3 regions of the Paenibacillus sp. NRS-1781 genome follow, and region 2 is predicted to be linked to each of the others. Evidence: predicted binding sites of a transcription regulator. Region 2 holds the regulator's gene; each other region holds the start of a gene.
What was found. The regulator Rex, encoded in region 2, represses fermentation and respiration genes when NADH is low (regulators of the CRP and FNR family bind a similar motif). The targets are predictions, from matches to a motif close to TTGTGAAATATTTCACAA.
Positions count from the first base shown of each region.

Region 1 (10,599 bases), on a different contig from region 2:
AGGTCGTGCGGTCCTTTAAAATCCGTGGAGCCTACAACATGATTCGCAGCCTGACTCCCGAGCAGATGGAAAAGGGCATCGTGTGTGCGAGTGCGGGGAATCATGCGCAGGGTGTGGCTTTTTCATGTAATGCGCTGGGCATTCACGGGAAAATATTCATGCCGAGCACAACACCCAATCAGAAGGTGAAGCAGGTTCGTCGCTTTGGCGGCAACAGTGTGGAGGTCATCTTGACCGGGGATACGTTCGACGATGCATACGATGAGGCCATAAAGGTGTGCAGCGAGCAGAAGATGACCTTTATCCATCCGTTTGATCAACCGAAAATTATTGCAGGTAACGGTACGATTGCGATGGAAGTGATGGAAAGTTTGGATACGCCAGCAGATTATGTGTTCGTGACCATTGGCGGTGGCGGTTTGGCGGCAGGCATAGGCACGTATTTCAAAACGGTCAGTCCATCCACCAAGGTCATTGGTGTAGAACCGCTTGGCGCGGCGTCGATGACGGAAGCCATGCGTTTGAACAAGGTGGTTACGCTGGAGCAAATAGACAAGTTCGTTGACGGAGCCGCTGTTAAGCGTGTCGGTCAGTTAACATATGACATTTGTACACGTACCCTGGACGATATTGTGAAGGTGCCGGAAGGTAAGGCGTGTACTGCGATTTTGGAATTGTATAATGAAAATGCGATTGTAGTGGAGCCTGCGGGCTCGTTGCCTGTAGCAGCATTGGATATGTATCGTGAACAGATTCAGGGCAAAACGGTTGTTTGCATCGTCAGTGGTGGCAACAACGATATTGACCGTATGCAGGAGATTAAGGAACGGTCCCTGATTTACGAAGGACTGAAGCATTATTTTATGGTAAAGTTCCCGCAAAGAGCAGGAGCGCTGCGTGAGTTTCTTCAGGATGTGCTTGGACCGGACGATGACATCACAAGGTTTGAGTATACGAAAAAGAATGACAAGGAGAACGGCCCGGCGCTGGTCGGCATTGAGCTGTTTCACAAGGAAGACTACCTTCCCTTGATTGAACGAATGAACCGCAAGGGGCTCGAATATACGGAACTGAACAAAAACGAAAATCTGTTTAACATGCTGATTTAACAAGGATGGAGCCTGCGGGCTCCTTTTTTTGTAACAGAAATTTGCAAAATTCGATTCCAGTCGCTCCAGGGTACATAACATTATGCGTAGTTTATAAATTTCATTTTATTTGAAATAAAGCGTTTACAAAACTGGAGTTAATAGGTTAATATATATGTAACTTCATAAGTATAAACACTAATGTAATCTGTGTATTACCTGATTTTCATCATAAAAATGAATTTGGAGGTGCGTAAGAATGATGAAATCCTGGAAAAAATCAGTACAGGGTAAATTGGCTCGAACGGCGTTTGCCGCCGTAACCTCGGCTGCATTATTGCTATCCGTGGTGCCGTCGGTATCGGCAGAGCATTGGGCGTTAACTGGTGATGTCGCGGTACATGATCCGTCCATCACGAAGGAAGGCAATGCATGGTATATTTTCTCCACAGGGCAGGGGATACAGGTTCAAAGGTCGGATGATGGACGTAATTTTTACAGATTACCACAAATATTTCTGTCGCCGCCATTATGGTGGAAATCGTATGTACCTAATCAAACCCCGAACGATGTCTGGGCACCGGATGCTCAAAAGTACAATGGACGAGTATGGGTTTACTACTCTATATCTACTTTCGGTTCCCGCACTTCGGCCATCGGATTGACTTCTGCAACGAGCATAGGAGCCGGAAGCTGGAGAGATGACGGACTGGTGCTGCGTACAACGCAATCTGATGATTACAATGCCATTGACCCGAATATGGTCATTGACGCTTCCGGTAACCCTTGGCTTTCCTTCGGCTCATGGAACACGGGCTTGAAAGTCACCCGTCTGGACAAAAATACGATGAAGCCTACAGGGCAGATTTATTCCATTGCGAAGCGTACCGCTGGCGGTCTGGAAGCTCCACATGTTACATACCGAGACGGTTATTATTATCTGTTTGCTTCCATTGATAACTGCTGCCAAGGTGTAAACAGTAATTACAAAATTATTTACGGTCGCTCCACCAGTATTACTGGACCGTATGTGGACAAGAGTGGTAAAAAACTGATGGATGGCGGCGGAACCGTATTGGATGCGGGGAATGACCGTTGGAAGGGACCGGGCGGTCAGTCTATTTATAACAATGGAGTGATTGCGCGTCATGCCTATGATGCGACTGATAACGGAAATCCAAAGCTGCTGATTAGTGATCTGAAATGGGACTCCGCAGGTTGGCCTACGTACTAAAAAATGTGGGCTAGATGGAGTCATCCATATAGCGATCTCACCTAGGTATAGCCAAAAACTGTTCCTCCAAAGGGGGAGCAGTTTTTGGCTTGCAATGTCATAGAAACATGCTATTATGAATCGAGTTGATAATAATTATCATTATCGCCATCGTCATGAGCGTTATGGTGGTTTCAGGTATGGAGGGAGTGCCTCGAATGCAGTTTAAAGGCAGAGCAGATAAACCTGCGGCTCGGATAGAAGGCACAGCTCCCGAAGTAGCCTTTGTAGCCCGTCCTTTACTCCGGGCGGGCCGGATTCGGCAGGCGCTGCTATTCATAGGTGCTGCTGTGTTGCTGGCCTTGGCCATGTTTGCCGCGATTTCTCTTGGAGCCAAGGACTTGACCTTAGGCACGGTATGGGCGGCAGTATTCCACTATGATCGTTCATTGATGACACATCAGATCATTCATGAGCTAAGATTACCGCGCGTGCTGGGGGCGGCTGTCATCGGAGCTGCGCTGGCGGTGGCAGGCTCTCTAATTCAGGGGATTACGCGCAACCCGCTGGGAGATACAGGTGTGTTAGGCATTAACGCAGGAGCGATGTTCGTGGTCGCTGTGAGTTTTGCCTTTTTCCCTAATCTTCCTTATGGAACGTTAATCGTACTGTCATTCCTCGGGGCACTGATGAGCACCTTGCTGGTATTTGGTCTGGGAGCTTCCGCGCCCGGGGGATTGACGCCGATGAGATTGACCGTATCTGGAGCAGTGACGGCTGCTCTGTTAGGCTCTATGACTTCGGGGATTGCGATATATTTTGATCTGAGTCAGGATTTGGCCTTTTGGTATGCGGGCGGTGTCGCCGGAATCAAATGGTCGCAGCTTGAGATTCTTGCGCCAATTTTGCTGATTGTGATCGCTTGGTCTATGGGGCTGGCACGCTCTATATCCCTGATTTCGATGGGCGATGAGGTGGCGCTGAATCTTGGATTAAATCTCAAGCGTATCCGGCTGCTGGGTCTGCTGACCGTGGTGGTACTGGCCGGATTGTCCGTGTCCGCAGCCGGGGCCATCGGCTTTGTAGGGCTGGTCATTCCGCATATTGCCCGCAAGCTGATCGGTGTGGATTATCGCCAGATCGTACCGCTGTCTGCGTTATTGGGAGCTGTGCTGCTGGTGTTGGCTGATTTGGGAGCGAGAATGGCGAATCCGCCGGAGGAGCTGGCTATTGGCATTATGGTGTCTTTTATCGGGGTGCCCTTTTTCCTCTTTCTCGCTCGTAAGGAAAGGAGGGATTTGTAGTGAGTCGCTCTTTAGGGACCAGGGATGCAAGAAGGAGAAAGGCTTGGCTCGTTTGTTTGGTGTTGGCGGGGCTCAGCTTTGTTGTCATTGTTCTGGGTCTGAATACCGGAACGATTCGCATTCCACCGCTACGCGTGCTGGATACGCTATTTGGCGGGGGAAGCGGACGTGATCATACTGTTCTGTTCGAATACCGTCTGCCGCGTATCGTTGTAACGGTACTGGCTGGGGCCGGATTAGGAGCAGCCGGAGCTGTGATGCAGGGCTTGTCGCGGAACGCACTCGCTGACCCGGGGGTGCTGGGGCTTCACGCGGGCGCTGCGTTGGGACTGGTGATGTTCGTCAGTTTCTTTCGCGATCTTGAAGGATCGGCAGCCGTGCTGATCCCCCTGTTTACTTTTGCAGGAGGTGTCGTGGCGGCGGTGCTGATCGTGCTGTTGTCCTATAACCGGAACAGAGGAATCGTGCCTGTGCGTCTGATTCTATCCGGCATCGGAGTAGCCTCGGGCCTCAGCTCTATAACGCTGTATTGGTCCTTGCGGCTCGATGAGGATACTTACGCGTTCACCGCACGCTGGTTGGCTGGCAGCGTATGGGGCCGGGACTGGATACATGCGGCGGCTTTGCTGCCGTGGATAGTTATTGTGTTGCCCTACGTTTTGTCACAGACGCGCAGCCTGAACAATCTGTCGCTGGGCGACGAGACGGCGGCTGGAATTGGTACGAGTGTGAAGCGTCAGCGGCTGTTGCTGTTGGGTGCAGCCGTGGCCCTATCCAGCGCCAGTGTGTCTATGGCTGGAGGTATTGGCTTCATTGGGCTTATTGCGCCTCATCTGGCTCGCCGTCTGGTTGGGCCAATGTATCAGCATTTGCTGCCGGTGGCCTGCTTTGTCGGAATCGTCATTTTGGTCACTGCGGATACGATTGGACGCTCTGTGTTTCAGCCGAATGCGATTCCGGCGGGTGTGGTGGTTGCTGTGGTAGGGGCTCCGTATTTTTTATTTTTGCTGTCCCGTACGAAATGACGGATGGAATAGGTACATAAACCAACAAGCTGAAGCTTTCTATATAGATCATTTTATATGGAGATTTTATGACATAGGAGGAATAGTAATGACAAATAATGGTTCCTATTATTCAGGATTCAAGCGTTCATGGGTGGGCATGGTTCTTATTTTATGTATGGTGATGCTATCCGCTTGTGGACCAGCAGCAGACAACCAAGCTGCCGATACGAAAGCGGCGGACAACGGTGAGAAAACGGTCAGCGCGGATTCGCGTATTGCCTCGATGTCCATTCATTTAACGAACAATTTGCTGGCGCTGGGCATTACTCCGGCTGGTTCGGTCATTGGCGGAGATGTGAAGGACTTTTTGCCGCATGTAAAAGATCGTCTCCAAAATACCCGCAAGCTGGGCGTTGTCACAGACCCGGATATGGAAGCTGTGCTGGAGCTGCAACCTGATCATATTTTTCTCGACAAAAAATATTCGGGAACCGATGTAGCCAAGTATGAAAAAATCGCGCCAACCGAGGTCTTTGATCTGGATGAGGGCACATGGAAGGACCAACTGAAAAAAATAGCTGTTATGGTCAAGCATGAAGCGCAGGCGGACGCTTTCCTGAAAGATTACGACGCTCAGCAGGAACGAGTTAAAAAGCTGATTCATCAAAAAATCGGCGACGGAACCGTGATGGCTGTACGTGTGACGGCGAAGGAAGTCCGCGTAATGGGCATGAAGCGCCCGGTAGGCCCGCTGTTGTATCAGGATTTGGGCCTGAAGCCAGCCAAGGGTGTGGAAAAGATCAACAAGGCATATCAGGTCGTATCCCAGGAGGTTTTGCCGGATTATGATGCCGATGCGATCTTTGTCATTATCAGTAAAGGTGCGGATGCCCAAAAGGTGTACAAGCAGCTGGAAGGAAACGCGGTATGGCAAGGACTCAAAGCAGTGAAGCAGGGTCATGTTTACATGCTGGACGGACAGCCTTGGCTGGACTATTCGGCGATGGGACACAAAATCGCGCTGGATAATGCAGAGCAGCTCTTTTCCAAATAAGCTTTAGCGTACAGCAAAGCCGTATCCCTTGATGCATCTTATTGCAGGCGGGGAATACGGCTTTTTGGCACGAACAAAAATCGGGCAGCTCCAAGTACAGATGAGGCTTGCGTCTTATGAATGTTTTTTGCGTAAAAAAATCGGCTTGAGACCGATGAAGCCGATGGCGGCAAGGATCAGATTCACCCAGGGCGAGATGCTGAACACGGGCAGTACGCGGCGCAGGGCCAGCCCGGCGACGAGAATCACCACGACTAACACGACATACAGCAAGATGGATTTGAGGTCTATGCGGGGCTTCACGGGCGTATAGTCCTGCTGTGCTTCCTCTCCTTCTTCCGGGCGGTCCATAAAATTCATCAGCGTTTCAACCAGCAAGATGGCTCCTGCGGCGATGATGATCAGAGTGGACAGGTTAACTTTTTCAAAAGGAGCAACATCTCCGCCTGTAAACGTTACAAACCATCCGATGATTGCCTGTGTCAAGAAAAACATGGACAAGGAAATCCATGCAATAAGTGTATAATTTTTGGATTTATTCATTGCTTCCTCCTGCTTTGCGGGCGTATTCCGGTCTGGCGGAACCGCCAATACGTAACAAAAACAGTATACGTGAGTAAGCTGCGGATGGCAAAAGGCTTTATCTGCGCAATGTATATTACCGCAGCATTCTCCACAAACTGGATAAAGGGTGAGCACGCGGGGCATCCTGAATGTAAATGTGGGGAGGATGTGGCATCATGAAGCTGGATAAGCAGGCGGATTATACGGTTAATAAACGGCTGGAAGCCGCTCCAGTTAGAAACAGCGTGGAGGCCATGCCTGTGAACGTGAGTCATCGGAGCGTTCAGGGAACATCCCCGACGTACCGTATTCTGAATGATGCTGAATGGGCTCAGGATACCGAGTTTGCAGGTGATCTGGGTGAAGAGAGCTACCGCAGCTTATGGCATGAGGATCAGAATAGCGGTGTCTCCTGCAGGTTGGACTGGGAGGGGCGTACGGAGACCCACGAAATGTTCAGGAACAGCTACGAATAGTCTGCGGGATGAAAGTGACTTTCCCTACCAAGTAATGTAATATGGCGCTCTCCGTTATTCGTTGCGGGGAGCGCCATTTATTCCCTTTTTCTCCGTTATAACTGACAGGTTGACAAGGAAGCAGGGCAATGATAGACTGATTTTACTATAAAACTTATTAAACTTATCGGAATTAAAGTGAATGGATATTTTGCTGAGCATCCATGTTACAATATACGTTTGACATATTCGCATTAAATCATTAATTATCAATCATTAATCATTACAAGAAGCTTCACAAGGTGGGGGTGCCCATGCAGCATACAGCTTGGTGACGGTGAAGCTTGAAACAGGGGGACAATCATGATGGAACGGCAAATTGGAATTCGCTTTGAAAATGAGGAGCTGGCCGCAACGATTCATTATCCAAGCAATCCGAATGAAGGAGACGGTCAGAGACGGGTACCGCTCGTAGTGATATGTCACGGATTTGTGGGCAATCGGATCGGGGTAGATCGGTTATTCGTGAAGACTGCTCGTGAGCTTGCGGAAGGGGGATATTTTGTCCTGCGCTTTGATTTTGCGGGTTGCGGGGAAAGCACGGGTGAATACGGTAAGCAGGGGTTGGAGTCGATGATTAATCAGACACGTACCGTGCTCGATTATGCGGTGAATTGTACAGATATCGACCCGACCAAGGTGACGCTGATTGGTCACAGTCTGGGTGGCGCGGTCGCTCTTCTCACAGCGGTACGGGACAAGAGAGTACAAAATTTGGTGCTTTGGTCTGCGGTCGGCTACCCGTTCAATGACATTGTTAAAATTACGGAGCGGAGCGTGTACGATGAGTCCGTGAAAAGCGGTCAGGCCGACTATCTGGGCTATAAGTTCACACCTTCATATTTTGAGTCGCTTGCCCAGTTCCAGCCGTTTCAGGAGGCCGTCAAGTTTAACGGCGATGTGCTCGTTATTCACGGAACCTCGGATGATATCATTCCTGTGGACTATGCATTCCTGTTCCAAAAGGTATTTTGGATGCGTCAAGAGGGACGCTGTGACAAAGAGATTATTTTTCAGGGAGACCACACCTTCTCCTCCGGTAAAGAGCGACAGCGGTTGATCGACCGGACGCTGGAATGGCTGGATGAGCAGGAGAATATTCAGCGGGATTGGCAGCACTGGATGATCTGATTTCAGGCTGCAACGGATTGTATTGGAAATTACGCCTCCACCGGAGTAAAATGGAAGAGTAACACTATACTGGCGTGTGGAGGTTGGCAGCGATGACATTACCCTCAATTTTTGTTGCGCACGGTTCACCGACACTGGCTTTAGAAAACAACGCATACACCAGCTTTCTTGCAGAGCTGGGCGCGAGCCTGCCCCGACCCAAAGGAATAGTCATCTTTTCCGCGCATTGGGATAGTGCTGATCAATGTATCGGGGCGGATGACCGGCATGCGACGTTGCACGATTTCTATGGCTTTCCTGAACAAATGTACACACTTGATTACCCTGCACCAGGCGATCCGAAGCTGTATGAGGAGATAAAGCATCTGTTCAGTCAGCATAACCTGTTCCACCAGCCGGTACGGAACCGGGGACTGGATCATGGAGCATGGGTGGTTTTGCGGCATATATATCCTGATGTGAACATCCCGGTCGTCCCGCTCTCCATTGATTCCAGACGTGCTCCGCAGGAGCAGTATGAGATTGGGCGGATGCTGGCACCGTTGCGTGAACAGGGCATATTGATCATCGGAAGCGGCGGATTGGTCCACAACTTGCGAACACTCAAGCAGACGAATGAGCCAGCAGATTGGGCGGTTCAATATGATAACTGGATCGGTCAGCAGCTTCAGGAATGGAATTTACGTCATTTGTTCCAATATGATAAAAAGGCTCCTTATGCCAAACAGGCGGTTCCCTCTTATGGGATAGAGCATTTTTCGCCGCTGTTTTACGCGATGGGGGCTGCGGATGACCAGCGCTCGGCGCAGAAGCTTTTTCAGTCCTATGTCCTGGGCTCACTGAGTCTCAATTGTTGGGTTTTCGGTCAAGAACGTGATACGTAAATGTGAAAAAAGAACGTTCGAATCTATAAACCACGGCAGCATAGCTGCACAAAAAAACAACCATTAGCCCGGAGGGTAACGGTTGTTTTTTTGGGTAGCTTAAGCTATTTTTCGAGCAGGATCTGCTGGAAAGGTATCTTTATTTTTACGGAACAGTCCACGCAGGAAGGGCAATACCCAACGATCCAAGCCAATCCGTCCAGCGTTTGCGCCAGCAACGACAAGGAAGATTTCAAACAGCAGGTAGATTGCATTGGTGCTTACTGTGCCCGAGAATAGGAACGAGAAGTTCATAACCATTGCCATCAAGGCAGCTAATGTAGTCAGTGTACCAAGAAGCAGGCCAACTCCGACCAGGAACTCACCCAGTGGGATCAGGACGTTGAACAGACCGACATTGGGTAGAGCAAAGGCTTCAAGGAACGAACCCCACCAGCCTTGTACAGCGGGGTGTTCTCCGCCTGTCTTAGCAATGGCCCCCGAGATAAATCCGCCTGCATCGAATCCGCCAGTCAGCTTCTCAAGTCCATGGGTCATCCATTCATAACCCAGATAAACCCGTACTACAGTCAGCAGCCACATCGCTACTTTATTTTCTCGCAACCAGTTGTTAAACATTCAAACCACTCCTCTTTCTTATCTCTTATAATGTTGGTTGTATTTCATTGGTTTGGGATGATCATCTCTGCTACACCCTTATTGTATTAGGTTCAGTTACAGTTATTTGTGATAAAAATCACAAAGTATGAATATTTTTTAAATTTTAATGTCTTCAGATAAGTATTCTATAGTGATGAGGAGCTTCAATCAAGACAAAAACAGGAAATAACGCTTATAATGAGAAAAATGTCTAACTGGAGGGATGAATTTGTTCGGGCCCATTTTCAATCGAAGCCAATGGTTGCGTGTGATGACCTCGGTTTTGCTATGTATGACCATGATGTCCTGTTCTGCTATGTCCAAATCGGGTGAATCAGAACCCGTGCCCCAACCCATTAAGCAACAAACACAGCCGGAAGCGCTTGAACCGTCCAAGGAAACGAATATTCCGGCATTTACAGCTCCGCTTACCGGCCTTCCGGTGGAGCAGCGTGTTCTGGAACGACCGCTTGCGATTATGATTAATAATGCTCCAGCCGCACGACCTCAGGCGGGACTTAGCGAGGCTGACATGGTATATGAAGTTCTCGCAGAAGGTGGAATTACACGTTTGGTAGCTTTTTTCCAAAGTCATGGTGGTGATGTGAAAATAGGTCCGGTCCGCAGCATCCGGCCGTATCTGATTGAGCTGGGCGAAACTTACGGGGCGTTGCCGATACACGCCGGGGGAAGTACAGATGCCTATGCGATTTTACAGCAGCAACGAAAAGAGCATCTGGATGAGATTTCGAATGGGGGAGCTTACTTCTGGAGAAGCAAGGATCGCCGTCCTCCACACAATCTGTACACAGATGTGAACAGACTTCGCCAAGGAAGCGAAAGTAAAGGCTACGCCAAGCAGACGGTGGTTCCGGTATATAACTACCTTAAATTCGGTGAAGCTTCGATCATGGGAGACGGGGAGGCAGTATCTTTGCAAATCCGCTTTTTGCTTAAAAGCTACAAGGTATCTTACATCTACGATCCGTCAGATCAGCAATATAAGCGTTTTGTGAACGAAAAGTCACATGTGGATCAAAACAATAACAAGCAGCTCTCTGCGGCCAATGTCATTGTGATGAGCACCAGGCACCAAATGCTGGATGATGTAGGTCGATTGAGCGTTGAGCTTAAAGGCGGTGGAGAGGCTATGTTGTTTCAACAAGGGAAGTTGATACACGCCGAGTGGCAGCATACGCC
Region 1 is NZ_JBITPI010000010.1:26,952-37,550, reverse strand. It holds gene ilvA (threonine ammonia-lyase IlvA) at 1-1,109, shown strand, start outside; gene ACIFO6_RS02800 (glycoside hydrolase family 43 protein) at 1,348-2,322, shown strand; gene ACIFO6_RS02795 (FecCD family ABC transporter permease) at 2,520-3,605, shown strand; gene ACIFO6_RS02790 (FecCD family ABC transporter permease) at 3,605-4,630, shown strand; gene ACIFO6_RS02785 (ABC transporter substrate-binding protein) at 4,719-5,666, shown strand; gene ACIFO6_RS02780 (hypothetical protein) at 5,781-6,209, opposite strand; gene ACIFO6_RS02775 (hypothetical protein) at 6,407-6,706, shown strand; gene ACIFO6_RS02770 (alpha/beta hydrolase family protein) at 7,052-7,876, shown strand; gene ACIFO6_RS02765 (dioxygenase family protein) at 7,969-8,760, shown strand; gene ACIFO6_RS02760 (DoxX family membrane protein) at 8,860-9,378, opposite strand; gene ACIFO6_RS02755 (DUF3048 domain-containing protein) at 9,623-10,599, shown strand, end outside.
Region 1: the regulator Rex is predicted to act here: its motif matches at 9,485-9,502, upstream of ACIFO6_RS02760 (DoxX family membrane protein).

Region 2 (10,599 bases):
GGGTCCACCTTTGTGAAGCCATTGCCGTTAAAAAATTCCTGTACCGCACGGATAATTTCCGCCCGTACGATCAGAACCGCGCGTTGCTTGGCGGAACGCAACCACAGGTGACGGTGATCCATCAGGAAATCTACACCGTGTTCTTTTGGCGTGATCGGGTAGTTTTCTGTCAAATGAATGATTTCGATGCCCGTTACCGTTAATTCAAAGCCGGATTGGCTACGCGGTTCTTCGCGCACAACTCCGGTAACATACAAAGAGCTTTCTTGTGTCAAGGATTTGGCATCATTCCAAATGTCCTCGGACACCTCGCTTTTCACGATAACCCCTTGAATATATCCGGTACCATCGCGCAGTTGCAGGAACTGGATTTTACCGCTTGATCGTTTATTATTTACCCAAGCGCCGATTGTAACCGTTTCCCCTACATGGCGGCCCACTAGGGCAATCGTACTTTTATTCGTCATGACCGTCTCTCTCCTCTTAACCGAAAATCAAACAGCCCTTCCCCCTGGGTCAGGCTGTTTGCTCTCGCTGTTTGGTACATACGGAACCTATTTAAGTGATAGCCCGTATGTATAAAGTTTAAACTTCGGGTCGAACTACTGAACCAGACGGTACGTGTCGCGGGCAATAACCAGTTCTTCGTTCGTCGGAACGATCAATACATCAACCTTCGAATTTGCTGTTGTAATCCGGCGAGGCTCGCCAGAACGAATAGCATTCAACGATTCATCCAGCTCGATACCGAGGAATGTCAGTTGCTCCAACACTCTCTTACGCAGAACGACGGAGTTTTCGCCTACACCTGCCGTGAATACGATCAGATCTACCCCATTCATTGCTGCGGCATATGAACCAATGTATTTGCGCAGACGGTATTCATACATTTCAAATGCCAATGTAGAATTAGCTTCGCCTTTTTCCATACCTTCCGTGATTTCACGCATATCACTGCTGATACCGGAGATAGCTAAAAGTCCACTGTGCTTATTCAGCATGGAATTGACTTCATTGACGGTCAATTCTTGCTTGTTCATCACATAAGGCACGATTGCTGGGTCCAAATCACCACTACGTGTCCCCATCATAAGTCCTTCCAGTGGAGTCATACCCATGGAAGTATCTACGGACAAACCGCCTTGAACCGCTGTTACACTACCGCCGTTACCGATATGACAAGTGATAATTTTCAACTCTTCCAAAGGACGACCGACGAATTTGGCAGCTTCCTTGCTTACATAATCATGGGAAGTACCGTGTGCGCCGTAGCGACGAACCTTGTACTTATTGTACAACACTCTTGGAATGGCGTACATATAAGCTTTTTCAGGCATCGTTTGATGGAATGAGGTATCAAATACAACAACCTGCGGAACATCCGACATATTCAATTCAGCCGCTTTAATCCCCATCATGGAAGCCGGGTTATGCAATGGCGCAAGGTCGAACAAGCGGCGGATTTCACTCTTCGCTTCAGGCGTTACAACCGCTGACTGCTTGAAGATTTCGCCTCCATGAACAACGCGATGTCCCACAGCCTGAATTTCGCTAGTGCTGGAGATTACACCATGTTCCGAATCTGTAAGTGCATTCAGCACTTTACGGATCGCTGTAGTATGCTCCAGAATTTCGCTAACCTCAGTGTATTCTTCTTTGTTGGTTGGCTTATGCGTCAGGATGGATGAATCCATACCTATGCGCTCGACCAAACCTTTTGCCAGAACGGACTCGTCCGTCATATCATACAGCTGGTATTTCAGGGAAGAACTCCCTGCATTAATTACGAGAATTTTCATACCCGGTCACCATCCTTGTCGTACTTAAAGAAGCCTTCGCCCGATTTCACGCCCAGATTACCTGCACGCACCATTTTCTTCAGGACGATGGACGGACGATATTTCAATTCGCCGAATTCACGGAACATGCGCTCCAGAGCAGCCAATACGGAATCCAGACCAAAGCGGTCAGCCATTTCCAAAGGACCGTTTTGGAAGCTGTAGCCGATTCGCATAGCATCGTCGATATCTTCAGCGGAAGCTACGCCCTCTTGAAGAACGTGAGCTGCTTCATTAATCAGCAGGCAAATGATACGGCTTGTTACAAAGCCCGGGGATTCATAAATCATTACCCCTTTTTTCTCCACTACTTCTTCAACAAACATTTTTGTGTTTTCAAACGTATCGTCCGAAGTTTTCAAGCCACGAATAATTTCCACAAGATCAATGCGGGATACTGGATAGATAAAGTGCATACCAATAACACGCTCAGGATACTTGGTCGAGCTGGCAAGCTCGGTCAGGCTCAGCGTGGATGTATTACTTGCAAGAATAATGTTGTTTGGACACACATAGTCCAATTCTTGGAAAATAGCTTTCTTCTCGTCCAGATTTTCTGTAATGGTTTCAATGACCATGTCACAGCTTCCAAGTTCAGCCAAATGGGAAACTTTCTGGATGCGGGATAAAATCAATTTTTTCTCCGCTTGTGTGATTGCCCATTTTTCCAGTTGCTTGTCCAGACTCGTTTCAATCATATTGTAGGCGTAGTCTAGTTTCTCTGGTGTCTGCTCTACCAGCAGCACATCAATTCCTTTGGACGCGAGCATTTCAGAAATACCCTGTCCCATGGTGCCGCCGCCGATGACGCCGATTTTTTTAAATTGCATGGTTCTTTACTCCACCCTTTCCTAGTCACTCTCTTATATTGTATCCTTCTTTGTCGAAAAATACATGTTTATGTCCCAATAGCTAATAATATCTTAGCACGGACTAAAAGTAAAAAAAAATAACCAGCACAAAAAATTATGCTGGTAATAGAGCATTTTCACTAAATTGACATCTAAATTGATCCCCGGACAGGGTTTCTTCCTTCATAAGGATGTCAAGAGAGTTGTCGAACACTGGACGATGCTTTTCGAGCAGCTCCAAAGTACGGTTATGGAGGTCGTCCATAATCTCACCATTTTCGCGCATGAGCTCTTCTTTCGTTACCATTTCCATGTTAATAATGCCAAGTGAAGTCAAACCGGAAGTCATCATCGTATGAACAATGTTCAGCGCCTGCTCAAAATCGTTGCTAGAGCCTGTACTGCGACCGCCATAGTACATTTCTTCCGCCGTAGCTCCTGCGAGCGAGATCATGATCTGCTCCTCCAGAAACTGCTTGGTATACAAATAATGCTCTTGCTGTGGATTGTGCCGCACATAGCCGAGCGCTTTCCCACGCGGGCTGAGCGCTACCTGGCTGACACTGCCCGGACGAACGATTTCAGCCATAATAGCATGTCCCAGTTCATGAATCGCTACACGTTTTTTCTCTTCCAGCGTTGATTCACGATCCGTTTTCTCACCCATCATCACCTTGTCAATCGCCATCGACAGATGCTTTTGCGCAATCGTTTCCTGTTCCTGTCTCATCGCATAGATTGCCGCTTCGTTCATAACACTTTCCAGCTGTGCACCGGAAAACCCGTAGGATTCCTCAGCAATTTTGTCCAGATTCGCATCTTCCTGAATCGGTTTGTTTTTGGCATGGATTTTAAGAATATGAAGACGGCCCTTCTTATCTGGCAAGTCCACTTGAATATGACGGTCAAAACGCCCCGGACGCGTTAGGGCGCTGTCCAGCATTTCTTTACGGTTTGTAGCCGCAATGATCAAAATGCGCGGAGTATCTACTGAATAGATGCCATCCATTTCAGTCAGCAACTGATTCAAGGTTTGGTCATATTCACGTTGCTGTCCACCCTCACGCTTGCCGCCAATCACGTCGATCTCATCAATAAATATAATAGCATTTTCCTTCTTTTCCTTGGCTGCACGAGTACGAGCCTCCCGAAACAGCTCACGGACACGGCCTGCACCAACACCTACGTACATTTCAACAAACTCACTGCCTGAAGCGGCAACAAATACAGAATTGGTATAGTGCGCAGCTGCCTTTGCCATCAGTGTTTTCCCGGTCCCCGGAGGGCCTGTAAGCAAAACACCTTTTAATGGACGAATGCCAAACTTGGAAATTTCATCATGACGATTCAAAAAATCCAGCGCTTCACGCAGCTCCTGCTTGGCGCTTTCTTGCCCGCCAATTTCCTCAAAAGTCAGCTTGTCCGGGCCATTCTTTTTACGTTTACGTTCTTGCCCGGCCCCTACAGCCAAGCCTCCACGTGCATGCATGAGCATTAACAAGCCGCTGAGCATCAAACCTACGATAAGAAAAGGGATAATATTCACCCCGATAAAAATGAGAAATATAATGGTGACCGGCACAATGCCGATTAGTGTTTCCTTGATCCATCTAGGCATTAGGCCATACCCCCATTTGCTGAGATTGACGTGGCAAAACGATAAACTTGGTCGCTTTGCCTTCGCTGAGTCGGATATAGACGTTGTTTGAATCCATATCGGTATCGGCCTCGATACCGGTTTTTTTCTTTTTCATCTGCTCAACGGTAGATGAAATTTGAGTGTATTTTTTATTCTCCATCGCTTCAGCTACCGGAAACATGGCCTCAGACCACCACTGGTTCAACGCTGGATTGGAATGATCCGCAATTTCCAGCTTAACTGTACGGCTGCCAATGATGGACTGTCCTTTTTGCTTAAATACATTGACTAATCCGGCGACATCTGCCTGCGGTTTGAGATCCAGATTCAAAACAACCTGATCCGGTTTAATATCTATTTGAGCGCTTGTGACGCCGGGATATTGGGAAACCAGTTTTTCCAGAGGACTCTGCATTGTAACCTGACGGTAAATGAACCACCCTCCGAACAACAGCGATGCTGCCAGAACCGCCGCAACAACGATAGGAACTGCACGTAATTTCAAATAACATCCTCCTCTCAAAATGTAAAACACAGAAGACACGGGACGAATGTCAACACATAAACCAGACTGCATGATCTATAGTGATCAGCAGGTCTTTTTCTATCATTTTTGTCTATCACTTATAAATTATAGTATATCATAACGTATATCTAATATCGAAGGCAATGTGTGGGGGAGTTGGGGGTAGGCAAAATCCTTGGTTATGGTGAGACGCTCCGTGAATGATTTGATCTTACGATCGCTGTTGCCATGGGATTCTTTTGATTATATAAAACATTTAACGGTTAGAATCCCATGACAAAGGCGAACGCTATCGCTTCTCCAGATTCAAATCCTCCACTCCACTCCGCTGCTGCACAGTCATAAAGATGAATTTTGCCCTAGGAGGGCAGTTGGGTAGGTAGGCAAAGATGCTTCGCTGGCTTGCAGCCAAGCTTCGCGAGGGGTGTTAGCTAAAAAGACGTAAATACGAAATTCCATCGTATTTACGTCTTTTTAGCGTGTAAAACCCAAAACGGAGATAAACGCAGCGGCGTCCGTGCCTTCTTACACCAGCTCTAATGAAAAGAGTGGTGCTTGGAGTGGCATCATGGCGGTCAGCCAGCGGAATGAGCCATTGAATCTGAAGAAGCAACAGCGATCGTAAGATCAAATGGACTACGCAGCGCTCCTAGCACTCCCAAACCACCATCAGCCACTCCCCACAGCACTCTAATAATTAGGCAAAATATACTTTATCCCCATCGCTCCCCCATCCGAGAAGCGATAAAAGGTATAGTAATGATGACTGCCGTCATCGTAAAACAACTGCCACACATATTGACCGTTAAACACACTCGGCTCAAGTCTTACAATATCTATACCTGGAAGCTGTTGCTGGATCATGGCTGTCATTTTTTGCTCGTCGACTCCGTTTTTCAGTAGCTCGGTATGAACACTGCTATTATCTGCGACAGGCACATTAGGTTGACCCTCCACTTTTTGAAAAGGGACCCACACCATAATATTTTCATTCTGAGCATTTTTCCCTTGAACTACCCAGTATACCTGATCCCACACCGACTTCCACGTCTGAGTCGTGGTAACCAGACCACCCGATTGTTTGGCCTTTACGATAGCGGCATTTCTCTCAGTCACCTGGTCTTGAGTAACATAGGAATAATACCAGAAAATGCTGACCAGGATCAGTATGACGGCCAGAATGGCGACCACTATCCATTTTTTCTTATTTTTCAAACCTGTGCTTCCTCTCTAAGGGGATGTGACACCTGAATTAGCGCGACAGCAGCCCTTCAAAGGCGGCTTGTGCCTCATGCTTGATACGTTCCTCATCCATAGTCAGGCACTCACCGTTTTTCACAACCTGACGACCGTTAACCCATACATGGGCTACGTCTTTGGCGCTTGCAGAGTATACCGCATGGGAAATGAGATCCGTACGCGGCAAGAAATGAGCCTGATTGAGATCAAGCGCGATAAAGTCAGCCTTGTTGCCTGCTGCCAGCGCCCCTACCTCATTCAAGCCAATCGACTTCGCTCCGTACTCCGTTGCTAGACGCAACGCCTCACCCGCAGGAACTGCGGTTGGGTCGCCAGATACTCCCTTGTGAATGAGTGCAGCCAGACGCATTTCCTCGAACATATCCAGGTTATTGTTACTGGCGGGACCGTCTGTTCCGAGAGAGACAGTAACGCCTGCACGGAGCAGATCAGGCACTCTTGCCACACCGCTCGCCAGCTTCAAGTTGCTGCCCGGATTATGCGAAACCGCTACACCACGTTCAGCCAACAAAGCTATTTCTTCGTCATTCAAATGAACAGCATGGGCAACAAGCGATGGACGGGAGAAAAAGCCGAGCTTATCCAAATGCGCAACCGGGCGCAAGCCGTAGTCGCGTACGTTTTGCTCTACTTCGGCAATCGTTTCGGACATATGCGTATGCAACGGTAAGTCCAACTCATGCGCAGCCTGCACGAATTTTTCGATAAACGCAGGCGGACACGTATACGGCGCATGCGGAGACATCATAGTCGTAATGCGACCGTCTGCTTTTCCATGCCAATTACGCGCAAAATTCACAGCCTCAGCCAGCTTGATCCGCTGCTCTTCCTCCGAACATAATCCAATCGTTCCACGCATCAGACTGGCACGAATGCCGGACTCTTCAGCTACACGAGCCACCTCGTCCATATGATCATACATGTCCAAAAAGGTGGTTGTACCACCTTTCAGCATTTCCAGCACGGACAAGGACGTACCCCAGTACACATCCGTAGACGTAAACTTGGCTTCCATCGGCCACATTTTTTCCTGAAGCCATACTTGAAGAGCCAGATCGTCCCCATGCCCGCGCAGCAGAGACATCGCCGCATGACCATGTGTATTAATCAGGCCAGGTAAAAACAGCAGCCCGTTACCATCAATTGCTTCCGTCTCTTCCTCACCCGCTGGCAAAGTCTCGCCAATATAGGTAATGCGGCTGTCCTCCACGATCATATAGCCGTGGATTACCCCCGCTTCCGGTCTGTTCACGGCAAAAGAGCCGTTCTTAATCATCCATTTATTTTCCATCATGTTGCATATCTTCCTTTCCGTCTTCCAAATAATAAGCGAGGCTTAACAAATCTGTTGTAAAATCTGTGACATGTATTCGAATATTTGCTGGTGCTTTGAGAGTGGTCGGGGCAAAGTTCAAAATCGCTCCAATCCCGCTATTTATGAGCCTGTCAGCCACGTTCTGAGCTTCAAAATCCGGTACGGTAATAATCCCGATCCGAATGTTTTGTTCCTTCACGGTCGCTTCCAGTTCATCCATTGGCTGTACGACCAGCGTATTGATCTTGGTTCCGACCTTATCTGGCACAGCATCAAATACTGCTACAATTTTCATATTGTCTTTTAAATAAGCATTATAATTCGAAAGGGCTTGCCCCAGATTACCTGCTCCGACCAATACCACGTTAATTTGCTGATCGATTTTCAGGATATGGCGTATTTTCTCGATAAGATAAGTAACATCATAGCCGATACCCTTACGGCCAAAATCTCCAAAATACGCTAGATCCTTACGAATTTGAGCCGGATTCAAATCCAGTCTTTGTCCTAACTCCTGGGAAGAGACCGTAGCCACCTCCCGTTTGTGCAGTGCATTCAGATAACGTAAATATACGGGTAACCTCCGTACGACAGCCTCTGAAATTTTATCTGATTTCATACATGCTCCCCCTAATTGTAACGGATATATATAGATGTCCGTCCGTTATACCTCTGTCTCCGGGGCGGATTGGAGCCACTCGGCGATACGGGGCACCATTTGCTCCGTCGGCATATGCTCCATTTTTGGTCCCGGTAACGAGTACAAAAAGTGCTTCCCGTAATAGGATTCGATCACACGCGTATCATAAACGATAACAACCCCGTGGTCGCTCGCGGTACGTACCAAACGTCCAAATCCCTGTTTGAAGCGAATGACAGCCTGTGGAACAGACAGCTTCATAAAAGGATTTTTCTTCTGCTGCTGGAGCAGCTCACTTTTAGCCTCCAGCAGCGGGTGATTGGGCGGTTGGAACGGCAAGCGGACGATAGCCAGACACGTCAGCGCCTTGCCCGGAATATCGACGCCTTCCCAAAAGCTGCTGGTTCCCAGCAACACAGAAGCTTTAGCTTCCTGAAAACGTCGGGTCAGCTTGCTGCGACTCCCACTGTCCACGCCCTGCCCCAGCACGGTGATGTCACTGGATGCTAACGCCTCCTTAAGCGGCTCATACACCTGCCGGAGCATGCGATAGGAGGTAAAGAGAACGAGCATTCTCCCCCGCGTCGCTTGGGCAGTCGCACCTAGCGAGCTGACGAGCATATCTACAAAATGCTCATCTCCTACACTGCCCTTCACGCTCGGGAAATCCCTTGGAATGACTAGCAACACCTGATCCCTGTAGTTAAAGGGTGACGGGAGCTGCGTAGTCATCAGCCGCCCTTGATCTGCGGCCTCCTGCAAGCCGAGCTGATCGGTCATGTACTGAAACGACTTATCCACCGACAAGGTAGCAGACGTCAGAATAATGCTCCTTTTCTTGTCAAAAAACATTTCTTTCAGCTGGCGGCTCACATCGACGGGCACCGCATAAAATTGTAGCGACTTGCTGCGGAACTGTCCGCTCGCTTCGAGCCAATATACGGTCGTCTCATCATCCATCCGCATGAAAAAGCGCAAGCTTTCCCTAATGCCTGCCAAATCCTTAAGCAGCCCCGTAATATCTGTAATGAGGCTGTCAGCCGCATAATCGTCATGTTCTTCCTTCACATCGAGCATCAGCTTGTCGCCCCTGCGCAAAATTTCGCTCATCGTTACATAAAGCTGATTTTCCAGCGCAGCAGCCTGATCCCACTTGGCAGGCTTGGCCGACGGCTTGAGACGGGAAGAAAACTGCCCTGTTTCGCCCGGTGTCGCATCACTTCGCTCCGGCAGCATGCCAAACAGCTTGTCGCTCAGCAGATCCCAAGTCTCCTTGACCTCCAGCACGAGCGGATACAGTTGGTCAATGGTAGAAGCCCAATCGGTCGATTTCTCATGCCCCGACTTTGCCAACTGCTGACGCAGCGAAGGCAATTGTCCGTTCTTGCTGTCCTTGAACAACCGGGTCAGCGTATGCACGAGTGTGAAATATTTCATATGCATGCCCAGGTGCTTACCAGCGACTTCCTCCAGATGATGCGCTTCATCAATGACCAGATGCTCATAGCTCGGCAACAGCTGATGACTCGCTTTTACGTCCGTAAAAAGCTTGGAATGATTCGTAATGACCACATCGGCTATTCCCGCCTCGTGGCGCGCACGATGATAAAAGCATTTGCGAAACCATGGACAAGAACGACCAAGACAGGACTCTGAATCACTGGCCACCGTTTCCCAAAAATCTCCGCCACGATTGCTCAGATTCAATTCTTCATCATCACCGGTTTCTGTTAACGTCAGCCAGACAATCATCTGGGCCGCTGTAATTAAATCTTCCTTCGGCGTTGCGAAGTCTCTTCTGTTTATTTTATGTTCAAACTTACGCAGACACAAATAATGTCCCCGGCCCTTAAAAATGGCAGCCCGGAACGGGAAAGGGATCACCTTGGTCAGCATCGGAATATCACGCTCGCGTAATTGCTCCTGCAGGTTGATCGTATGCGTACTAACCATGACTCGCTGTCCATTTTTCACACTGTGATATAGCGAAGGGAGCAAATAACCGAGGGACTTGCCTGTCCCCGTACCCGCCTCGATCAACAGGTGCTTGTCCTCACTCAGCGCCTGATTGACACCCTCAATCATTTGCGTCTGCGCTTCGCGTTCCTCATATTGGCTCAAGGATGAACGTAAATTGTCTCGCACATCATCCATGTATTCCTCAAAGGAAACGCCTGCCAGCGGATTGGGATCGTCCTCTCTGCGAGGGGCATTTAGCTCCGTCCAATCCTCTACCTTCAGCGCAAGCTGACGAAAAAACTGATGACCTTCCAAATCCTGAATAGGATCATGCTCTTTGTCTTCACGCACCCCGTCCAAAAACCATCCGAGGTCACTGTCTTCCTCCGCGAACAAATCGCTGAGCCGCTGTATCGTAATCAAAGGCAGCGCGTGAAGCTCATCCAGACATTTTAAAAACACTTCAGCCGTAGCCAACGCATCGCTGTCTGCCTGATGAGGTCGGTCATGCGCCAGCCCGAACTCAGAAGAAACAAAACCCAACTGATAGGAAGATAGCGATGGAAACATG
Region 2 is NZ_JBITPI010000049.1:161,539-172,137, reverse strand. It holds gene asnS (asparagine--tRNA ligase) at 1-467, opposite strand, end outside; gene ACIFO6_RS18965 (acetate/propionate family kinase) at 603-1,799, opposite strand; gene ACIFO6_RS18960 (3-hydroxyacyl-CoA dehydrogenase family protein) at 1,796-2,668, opposite strand; gene ACIFO6_RS18955 (AAA family ATPase) at 2,805-4,307, opposite strand; gene ACIFO6_RS18950 (hypothetical protein) at 4,300-4,833, opposite strand; gene ACIFO6_RS18945 (DUF5590 domain-containing protein) at 5,545-6,069, opposite strand; gene ACIFO6_RS18940 (amidohydrolase) at 6,107-7,408, opposite strand; gene ACIFO6_RS18935 (redox-sensing transcriptional repressor Rex) at 7,395-8,048, opposite strand; gene dinG (ATP-dependent DNA helicase DinG) at 8,094-10,599, opposite strand, start outside.

Region 3 (10,599 bases), 160 kb from region 2:
GTTCCAGACCGGTTTGCAGCTAACCCCGGCTCTCTGTACTGGACGTCAGACCCTACTCATCCCTTCGCAGGAAAACATTATAATCCAAAATATAACCAAACCCGCATAGCTATGTCAAGTCAATCCCTTCCCGGTACGGTCAGCAAAACGATCTTTATCGGATCTATTCGCCCTCTTTTTAGCAGGAGGCACCAGATCTACACCGCCTGGATGAAAGGGATGGCACTTTGCTATACGTTTGGCGGCCAGCCAGGAGCCCTTGAACGCACCATGCACCTCCACCGCCTCCAACGCGTACTGGGAACACGTCGGATAGAAGCGGCAGGTCGGTGGCTTTAATGGTGAAATATAGGATCGGTATAACTTAATCGGAGCTTGAACCACTCTGCGTGTGGTAATCTTCATTTCAGTAGCCTCCGTGGCTGTGAGTGTGACCGCTCGCCTGTTTGTATCCCCCATTAGAATTAGCTTTTGCTTGCCCGTTCTTCTTCTGGCATTCCTTGCAATAACCGAAAATCTCAAACTTGTGTTCAACGATTTGGAACTGATCTGTCGTATCTGTCATCTGCATCGGGCAGAAAGAGATCGGTAAAGTTTTCTGACAGCTCAGGCAAATCATATGATGGTGGTGGTGATGCTCATTGCAGCTCACCTTGAACTTCATCCCATCCTCAAAAGATACCTGCTCCAGCACACCCAATTCCTGCATCACACGCAAATTACGGTAAACGGTGTCAAAACTGAGTCCGCTGTATTTTTTACCCATATATTCATAAACGTCTTTTGGGGACAGATACCCTTCATTCTCGGAAAATAACGTGGCCAGCGTCTTGCGCTGATCCGTAATACGCAGCCCCTGAGCGGACATTGTTGCGATAATCTCATCCTTTGTCAGCATGCGTTTCACCCTCCCCTGTCTGTAGTTTCAGGTTATCTGATGCAGGCTTAGGCTTGCATCTACTTATTATACCACGATTAAAGCCAAAGTTATAAGAGATATTCGCACTCTTGATAAAGAAAAAGACGTTCTCCTGTGCTGAAACCGAATCCACAGCAGGAGAACGTCTTTATTCTGTAAGTGATCTGACTTTAAACGGTGAATGATGAGACCCTTCGGTCTAAACCGATAAACAAAACCGGATGTTCATATTAATTTTTAATAGCTGGTAATGGCATAACTACCACGGAAACTGGCAAGTTACTGCCCGCAGCCGCAGTGAAATACATCTCTACACTCTCCTCGATATGACCTGTACGATACAGTACACTCATCTCATTCGGAGCCCACACGGAGCCGTTCGTCGGGATACCCACGACCTGATTATTTACCATAGCATAGCCAGAGTATTCACCACCACGCGGGTTAAATGTAATCAGGGAATACGGCGCTACGCGATCCAGTTTAACCTTATACACAACACCAAAATTACCCGCATTGGAGGAAGAAGAACCGTCCAGACCGTCTGAACCAAGCAGGTTCGGGTCTACTTTATTGTCGCCAAGAACGATACGCTGAGTTGTTTTACCAACCTCCTCCGTATATTCAAGCGTAATATCCGAATTCGCATACGTTCCACGGTTATGAATTCCGTCCTTAGGCAGTTTTGCCAGAGTAGGCATTGCAATTAATGGATCTGCATTTGCATCTAACACAACAACTGTGTATTGAATAGGTTGATCCGTATACAAGTCAGATAAGAGAGAAATGACCTGTTTTTGCTTAATTTTTTGTGCATTTAAATCCTGTAAAATAATGCGGCTTTCGCCTGGATTCAGAACTGTGCTGGAACGTTTGCTTCCATCCTGCATGGATTGAAAGTACCGCTGAATCGAAATCTTACCCGCAGCTGTCGCAAACTCAGATGGGCCGGCGAAACCGGAATTTTCGACGTTCAGATTGGCAGCAGTAATATTATTGTTGGTTGCGATAACGTACATTTTTACATCTCTGCCCGTTTCATTCACATGATGGACGAGTATACGTGTGCTGCCTGATCCCATTTCCTGATACACAATTCCATCCTGGAATACACGTTCTGGGCTGTTAGCACGGATCAGAAGGCGTGGTGCAGATGTACTGGTTACCGGAATGGTAGCCATGGTAGGCACCTGACTACCGTCTACACTGTATTTATCACCAAAAGGTGTAAAGATTTTGTTGAAATCATCTTCGTTGTATAGCAGCTCATTCGTAATCTTAATCGTTTGACTTACAGTACCTGTTGCACCATGCTTGTCAGTCACGGTCAGCGTTATGGTCACATCACCCGGCTCGAAAAACGCCAGCTTCTTATTCACCCAGTCACGCTTGGTGATGGCATTTTCATCGTCCGTACTCAAGTCGGTAATGGTAATTTTTTCACCCATTTTGTATTCTTTTTTATCAGTCGTAAACAGAGCGACCGGCGGTTGGTTGGGCGGTCTTACTGTGATGGTCACGGAGTATGGATCACTCCAGTTCCCTGCGGAGTCAAGAACAGAATAGGTAACTGCATATGTACCTGGCTCTTGAAATACGTCCTGCTTGCCTTCCCAACGTTGATTCACAATAGGAAGACCTGTAGGAGAAGATTCCTTCGTCAAATACGTAACTTGGGTTTCGCCCGCATAGATTTCTTTTTGCTGAACCGTGAAGGAAGCTTTTGGCTTTTGATTCAAATCCATAATAACCTGTTTTGTTGTATTATTTACAGTATAAGGAATATTCAAGGCCTGTGTAATAGAAGTCAACGGCACCATAAATACGTTCTTTTGCTGGAATGCCGGTCCCTTCATTTGTCGAGCCTCACCGTTAACCGTATAAATTTTGCTGTCAGTCTTGAAGCGTAGCACGTCTGTACCTTGGGTGATAACGGTTTCCTTGGTAGCAGTGTCATAACTAAACTGTAATCCGACGCGGCTGACAAGCGAACGGATTGCTACATAAGAAACACCGTCCTTGACTGTCATCGGCTGAGTCGCCGTGTACACCTGTCCGTTTTGTTCCATTTTTGCGCTGTTCAAATACAAAATCAGTTGATTTGCACTCATGGATGTTGGAGAACCACCAGGGTTGGTGAGCGTTCCGTCCCCACCGTATACATCATTGGATACGTTCGATCCGTTGGTTGTATCCGTCGGCAAACCGGACAATGGATCATTGGATACGCCTGTGTTAACAGGTGTCACCATGTCATTTTGTGTTCCAGTGCTATCTTGTCCCCCGATGCTATTATCAACGCCGGAATTTGTGACATTGGCCTGAGCCTGCTGTCCGCTAACCGAATCGGTGGATTGAACAGTGGATACTGCTTCTGCTCCTACAGGGGCTACTGCAGCCACCTGAGCTACCGCAAGCGCGGTGAGCATGGTCCATTTCTTGAAATTCATTGTCTGTCTCCTTCTATTACCAAATTATTATCATCCCCGTAAAAAGTCATACTATTAGACGCGGATGTTGCCCAAAAGTTGCTGGGAATTTTGCTGAACATAAAAAAAAGGGATCTTTCTCCTGTGGCTGCAAGAAATACTACAATAAAAAAAACGCCGCCCCATCTGACCTGATGGGGCGGCGGCTTCATAAACAGAAAGTATTTTAACAGTCATTCAACATTATTGCAGACGGACGGCGACATGTATCCCTGCAGTCTCCAACCGGCCCTCTTCAATGAGACGATAAGCCCGTTGAACCTCTTCATCTGTAGGGGACGGAACCCCTTCCAGCGGATACACCTTGCCGAGCATTTCCCACTTGTATACACCCATTTGATGGTAGGGTAAAATTTCGAACTTTTCGACTCCGTTCAACGTTCCGATAAACCGTCCCAAATTCAGCAGATCCTGCTCATCATCATGAATACCCGGTACAAACACGTGTCTAATCCACATCTTGCGTCCTTGTTCAGACAACCAGCGTGCCGTACTTAACATACGGTCATTGGACTTGCCTGTAAGCTTAATATGCTTGTCGTTGTCAATATGCTTAATATCCAGCAACACCAAGTCCGTTACGTCCAGCAGTTCTTGGATACGGCCTGCGTCATTAAAACCGTTACTGTCCAGCGTCGTGTGCAAATTCCAGCGTTGCTTCACTTCTTTGAACAGCTCTGCTACAAAATGAGCTTGCAGTGTCGGTTCTCCACCGGATACGGTCAATCCGCCTCCCGAAGAACGGTAGTAGGCTAAATATGGCTCAATTTCAGCCAATACCTCCTTCAGTGTCATTGGATTGCCTTCATTTAAAGCCCAAGTATCCGGGTTATGGCAATATTGACATTTTAACAAGCATCCTTGCATAAAAAGCACGAAGCGGATGCCGGGACCATCGACGGTCCCGAAGGTTTCCAATGAGTGTATGTGACCTTTCAGCATGTTGCATCTTCCTTCCCGCATCCGCTATGCGTGCGTCATTGTAATATATAATACGTAAAGCTTTGTTACATTGTACCGTGGAAGGTACGGTTAATAACATCCAGCTGTTGTTCACGAGTCAGCTTGATAAAGTTAACGGCATAACCCGACACACGAATTGTAAGCTGTGGATAGTTTTCTGGGTGATCCATCGCATCCAGCAATTGTTCACGAGCAAACACGTTGACGTTCAGATGATGCGCATGGCTTCCAAAGTAGCCGTCCATCATGGAAACGAGATTCGTTTTGCGTGTTTCTTCTTCTTTACCCAGTGCTTTAGGCACGATGGAGAAGGTATTCGAGATACCATCCAGACTGTGCTCGTAAGGCAATTTAGCTACGGAGCTAAGGGAAGCCAAGGCACCTTTTTTGTCGCGACCGTGCATTGGGTTCGCACCCGGTGCAAACGGTTCGCCAGCTTTACGTCCATCCGGTGTTGTACCTGTCTTCTTACCGTACACCACGTTGGAAGTAATGGTCAATACAGATTGAGTAGGAATCGCATTCCGGTAAGCTTTGTGCTTGCGGATCATGCCCATGAAGGACTCTACCAGTTCTACTGCGATGTTATCAACACGATCATCGTTATTACCGTAACAAGGGTATTCCCCTTCAATTTCAAAGTCAATGGCGATGCCTTTTTCGTTACGGATCGGTTTCACCTTCGTATGTTTAATAGCGCTCAGGGAATCGGCTGCAACGGACAGACCAGCAATACCACAAGCCATCGTACGGACAATATCACGGTCATGCAGCGCCATTTCAATCCGTTCGTAGCTGTACTTGTCATGCATGAAGTGAATAACGTTCAAAGTGTTCATGTACAGTTTTGCCAACCATTCCATCATGGGCTTGAAGCGGCTCAGCACTTCCTCGTAATCCAGCACTTCACCTGTAATTGCAGGATATTCAGGACCCACTTGAGCACCTGATTTTTCATCCACACCGCCGTTAATTGCATATAGCAGAGCTTTAGCCAAGTTGGCACGGGCACCAAAGAATTGCATTTGTTTACCAATTTTCATTGCCGACACACAACAAGCAATACCATAATCATCGCCATAAATCGGACGCATCAAATCATCATTTTCATACTGAATGGAGCTGGTTTCAATGGATACTTTGGCACAATATTTTTTGAAGCCTTCAGGCAATTTTTCTGACCATAGTACAGTCAGGTTTGGTTCCGGTGCAGGACCCAGATTGTACAGGGTGTGCAAGAAACGGAAGCTGTTTTTAGTAACCCGGGTTTCTCCAGTAATGGACATTCCGCCAATGGATTCAGTTACCCATGTTGGGTCTCCGCTGAACAGTTCGTTATAATCAGGTGTGCGCAGGAATTTAACAATACGCAGTTTCATAACGAAATGATCGACCAATTCTTGTGCTTGCTCTTCTGTCATTGCCCCTTCTTCCAGATCCCGTTGAGTATAGATATCAAGGAAGGAAGATACACGTCCCAAGGACATTGCTGCACCATTTTGTTCTTTGATCGCTGCCAGATAGCCAAAATACACCCATTGGAAAGCTTCTTTCGCGTTGTTAGCAGGCTTTGAGATGTCAAAACCATGCTCAGCAGCCATTTGTTTCAGCTCGTTCAAAGCGCGAATTTGCTCGGAAATTTCTTCACGCAGACGAATTACATCTTCTTCCATGGAGTCCACTTCAAGGCTTTTCAGTTGAGCCTTTTTGTCTTTAATCAGGAAGTCTGCGCCGTACAGTGCTACACGACGGTAATCACCGATAATGCGACCACGACCATATGCATCTGGCAAACCAGTGATAATACCCGCTTTACGAGCTGCTCTCATATCATCGGTATAAGCGTCGAATACACCCTGATTATGCGTTTTGCGAATATGAGTGAAGATATCAACAATGCTTTGCGGTACTTCAAAGCCATAGGCTTTGCAAGCGTCGATCATCATCCGAATTCCACCAAACGGCTGCAAAGAGCGTTTGAATGGAGCGTCTGTTTGTACACCGACAACTTGTTCTTTATCCCGGTCTAGATAGCCCGGCTTATGTGAAATAATGGTGGATGGCGTATTCACGTCTACATCAAGCACGCCGCCGTTTGCCAACTCTTTTTTGGTAAGATCGGATACAATATCCCACAGTGCAGTTGTGTTGGCGGTAGGGCCAACTAGAAATTCTTCGTTACCGACATAAGGTAAGATGTTGGTTTCAATAAAATCGTTGACGTTGACTTCTTTAGTCCATTTACCTTTTTTGAAACCTCTCCAGCCAGATTGTTGCTCTTGTAATTCTCTCTCAATCACCGACATGTAAATCCCTCCAAATTGTTTGGTCTTCCGGACTTGTGATTTTTTTCACATTAAAATTGTGTCTCGAGCCCGGCCTTTTCACCGATGCCTTACGCTCAGTGTCGGGACCTTTCTTACACCCTTATTGTAGAATAATGATAGAGTGTAGTATGTGACAAAAATCACAATATAGGTGACATTTATCACTTTATTTTCTTTAGCTTCACGCCCGTACTTTTATCCTTGCCGTTCACCTCCCTTCCCAAACCAACAGGCCCTCTATTATAGAGAGCCTGCGTTGGTATTAACGGGAAAATGCTTAGTCACAAGCCTCTTCGTACCTATATATTATTGGTCAAAACGTCCGTAGAAGGCATTGCGGTATACATCAGCCAATTCGGTAACCAGCGGCAGCTTCGGATTCGCAGTTGTACATTGATCCTCAAAAGCACGGTCAGCCAGATAATCTACACGCGATTCAAAATCCTTCGCATCGAAGCCGATTTGCTGGAACGATTCCTCGATACCGAGTGTTTTGTTCAGTTTGCGGATCGCTTCGATCAGACTGTTAACCCCTTCTTCCGTTGTACGGGCAGGCAGTCCCAGTATGCGTGCAATTTCTGCATAACGCTCATCCGCAACAAAGTGCGAATATTTAGGGAACGAAGCAAACTTCGTCGGTTTTTTCGCATTATAACGAATGACGTGTGGTAACAAAATGGCATTCGTGCGACCATGCGCTGTATGGTATTGTCCGCCCCATTTGTGCGCAAGACTGTGGTTAATACCCAGGAATGCATTGGCAAACGCCATTCCTGCCAGCGTGGAAGCATTATGCATTTTTTCACGAGCCAGTTTGTCGCCACTCAGAGCCGATTGCTCCAGATATTGGAATACCAGCTGAATGGCTTTAATTGCCAGACCATCTGTGTAGTCACTAGCCATTACAGACACGTAGGCCTCGATGGCATGTGTCAGTACGTCCATACCTGTATCCGCTACAGCTGTTTTAGGCAGCGAGTATACAAACTCAGGGTCAATAATGGCCACATCAGGAGTCAGCTCATAGTCAGCCAGCGGATACTTCGTGTTGCCCTGATTTTTGTCTGTAATAACTGCGAACGACGTAACTTCCGAACCTGTACCCGAGGTTGTAGGAATGGCTACAAATTGTGCTTTCTGACCAAGACGCGGGTACTTGTAGATCCGTTTGCGGATATCCATGAATTTTTGTTTCAAGTTGTTGAAATCAGTATCTGGGTATTCATAGAACATCCACATGCCTTTAGCCGCATCCATCGGCGAACCGCCGCCCAATGCAATAATACAATCCGGTTGGAAACGTCTCATCATTTCAGTACCACGTTCTACCGTAACTGTCGATGGATCTGGCTCTACTTCCGAGAACACTTCGATAGCTACTGGTGTTTGGCGTTGGTGTAAATAATGGATGACACGATCCACATATCCGAGTTTCACCATCATAGGGTCTGTGATAATGGCTACACGTGTGATATCAGGCATTTTAGCAAGATATTGAGTCGAATTTTTTTCAAAATAAATTTTGGAAGGTACTTTGAACCATTGCATATTCACCGTACGTTTCGCCACCCTTTTCACATTAATCAAGTTGACTGCCGATACGTTCGACGAAGTCGAGTTACGTCCGTACGAACCACAACCGAGTGTCAGCGATGGAAGGTTGGTGTTGTAGATGTCACCGATCGCACCATGTGTGGAAGGTGCATTTACAATAATACGGCCTGTTTGCAAACGATTTGCGAACCGAGCGATAACGTCCTCATCGTTCGAATGAATAGCGGACGAGTGGCCCATGCCCCCGAATTCCACGACTTCAGCCGCGCGTTGAATACCTTGTTCCGCATTTTTCACTTTATAGCAAGCCAACACAGGACTCAATTTTTCCGCAGACAATGGGAATTTTGTTCCTACCCCTTCAATCTCAGCGACCAAAATTTTAGTTCCTGCTGGTACTGTGATACCACTCATTTCAGCAATTTTTACAGCAGACTGCCCGACGATAGCTGGGTTCACTGCACATTTCTCGACATTCATAGCTCCTTGAGTGAGCTTAGCTGCTTCTTCTTTATTTACAAAGTAGCAACCGTTAGCGATCATCAATTTTTTGACTTGTTCGAAGATTGGCTCTTCGATAATAACCGCTTGCTCGGAAGCACAGATCATACCGTTATCAAAAGATTTGGAGAGGATGAGATCGGTCACAGCTTGCTTAATGTCCGCTGTCTTTTCAATGAAGCAAGGCACGTTACCAGGACCTACGCCCAGAGCAGGTTTACCGCAGCTATATGCCGCCTTAACCATGCCTGATCCACCAGTTGCCAGAATCAGCGCCACATCCGGGTGATTCATGAGTGAATTTGTCTTATCCATCGATGGAGCTTCAATCCATTGAATACAATCGGCTGGAGCACCATGTTTGACGGCTGCTTCAAGCAAGACGCGAGCTGCTTCCGCACTACACGATTGAGCAGATGGATGGAAACCGAAAATGATCGGATTACGTGTTTTAATAGCAATCAACGCTTTGAACATTGTAGTTGAAGTCGGATTAGTCACTGGAGTGATCCCCATAATGATGCCGACGGGTTCTGCTATTTTTTGAAAACTGTCAAAGTCATTATCTTCAATGACACCGACGGTTTTTTCATTTTTGATACTATGATAGACATATTCTGTAGCAAACATGTTTTTGGTGATTTTGTCCTCGTACACACCGCGTCCTGTTTCTTCAACAGCCAGCTTCGCCAGATGCATGTGCTTATCCATCCCTGCGAGTGCCATAGCTTGTACGATTTCGTCAATCTGCTCCTGATTCATACTCATGAAAGCCTGTTGTGCCCGGTTCCCCCGGTCAATCAGTGTTTGAATATACTGCTCAGCGCTTTGCTCTTTTTGGATTACCTCGTTTTTTACAGCCATTTCCCTCATCCTCCTGTTATCTCGTGTACTATCTCTTGTTCACACACTGATCGTAACACAGCTTTTTAAGAGATATTGTGATTTTTTTCACAATCTATTTAAAATTTTATTTTATGAAGTGAATTAAATCACAAAGTTTGGAATTCTGCCACTTTTACCCCCTCTTCTTGCCCCAAAAACGCATAGCACAGGTATATAATGAATTTGAATTGATCAAGTTGCAGATAAAAAAACAAAGGAAACAAAGGGGAAATGGACGATGAGAAACCCTACAAACGTAATGGAAGCCCGCGGCAACACCTGTTGCTTCTCGGAGGCCAGCTTCAACCGACTGCAAGTGATGATGAAGGATCGGGTCATGCCAGAAAGCTCACATCTGTTCTGGGAAGGAGATACAGCGGATAAGCTGTTTTATATCAAGCGCGGACGCGTGAAAGTAACGAAAACAACGGATGAGGGTAAGGAACTTATACTATATATGTACCAAAGCGGCGATCTGATTGGTCAAGCTGATCCATTTTTCGGTACCAAGCACTCCTTTTCTGCCGAAGTTCTGGAGGACAGTGATATCGGTGTTGTCGATCATACGGATTTGGAGCTGCTTATTTGCCAGCACTGTGATTTTGCCATTGACTTTATGAAATGGATGGGGTCCCACCACCGTATAACTCAGACCAAATTCCGCGATCTGATGATGTACGGCAAGCCCGGTGCTCTATGCTCCACGCTAATCCGTCTGTGTAACACTTATGGAGAGCCTCATGGGGAACATATCCTTATTCATAAAAAAATCACTCATACTGACCTCTCCAATATGATCGGTGCCACCCGCGAAAGTGTAAACCGGATGCTGAGTGATTTGCGTAAAAAAAATGCAGTTGAATATGATAATGGCATGATCGTCGTAAAGGATTTGGAAATGCTGCAAGGTATATGTCATTGTGAGCTGTGCCCGCGTGAGATTTGCCGGATCTAATAATTA
Region 3 is NZ_JBITPI010000049.1:27-10,625, reverse strand. It holds gene yidD (membrane protein insertion efficiency factor YidD) at 115-405, opposite strand; gene ACIFO6_RS18105 (Fur family transcriptional regulator) at 407-898, opposite strand; gene ACIFO6_RS18100 (stalk domain-containing protein) at 1,150-3,369, opposite strand; gene pflA (pyruvate formate-lyase-activating protein) at 3,592-4,350, opposite strand; gene pflB (formate C-acetyltransferase) at 4,416-6,677, opposite strand; gene adhE (bifunctional acetaldehyde-CoA/alcohol dehydrogenase) at 7,005-9,617, opposite strand; gene ACIFO6_RS18080 (Crp/Fnr family transcriptional regulator) at 9,877-10,593, shown strand.
Region 3: the regulator Rex is predicted to act here: its motif matches at 9,693-9,710, upstream of adhE (bifunctional acetaldehyde-CoA/alcohol dehydrogenase).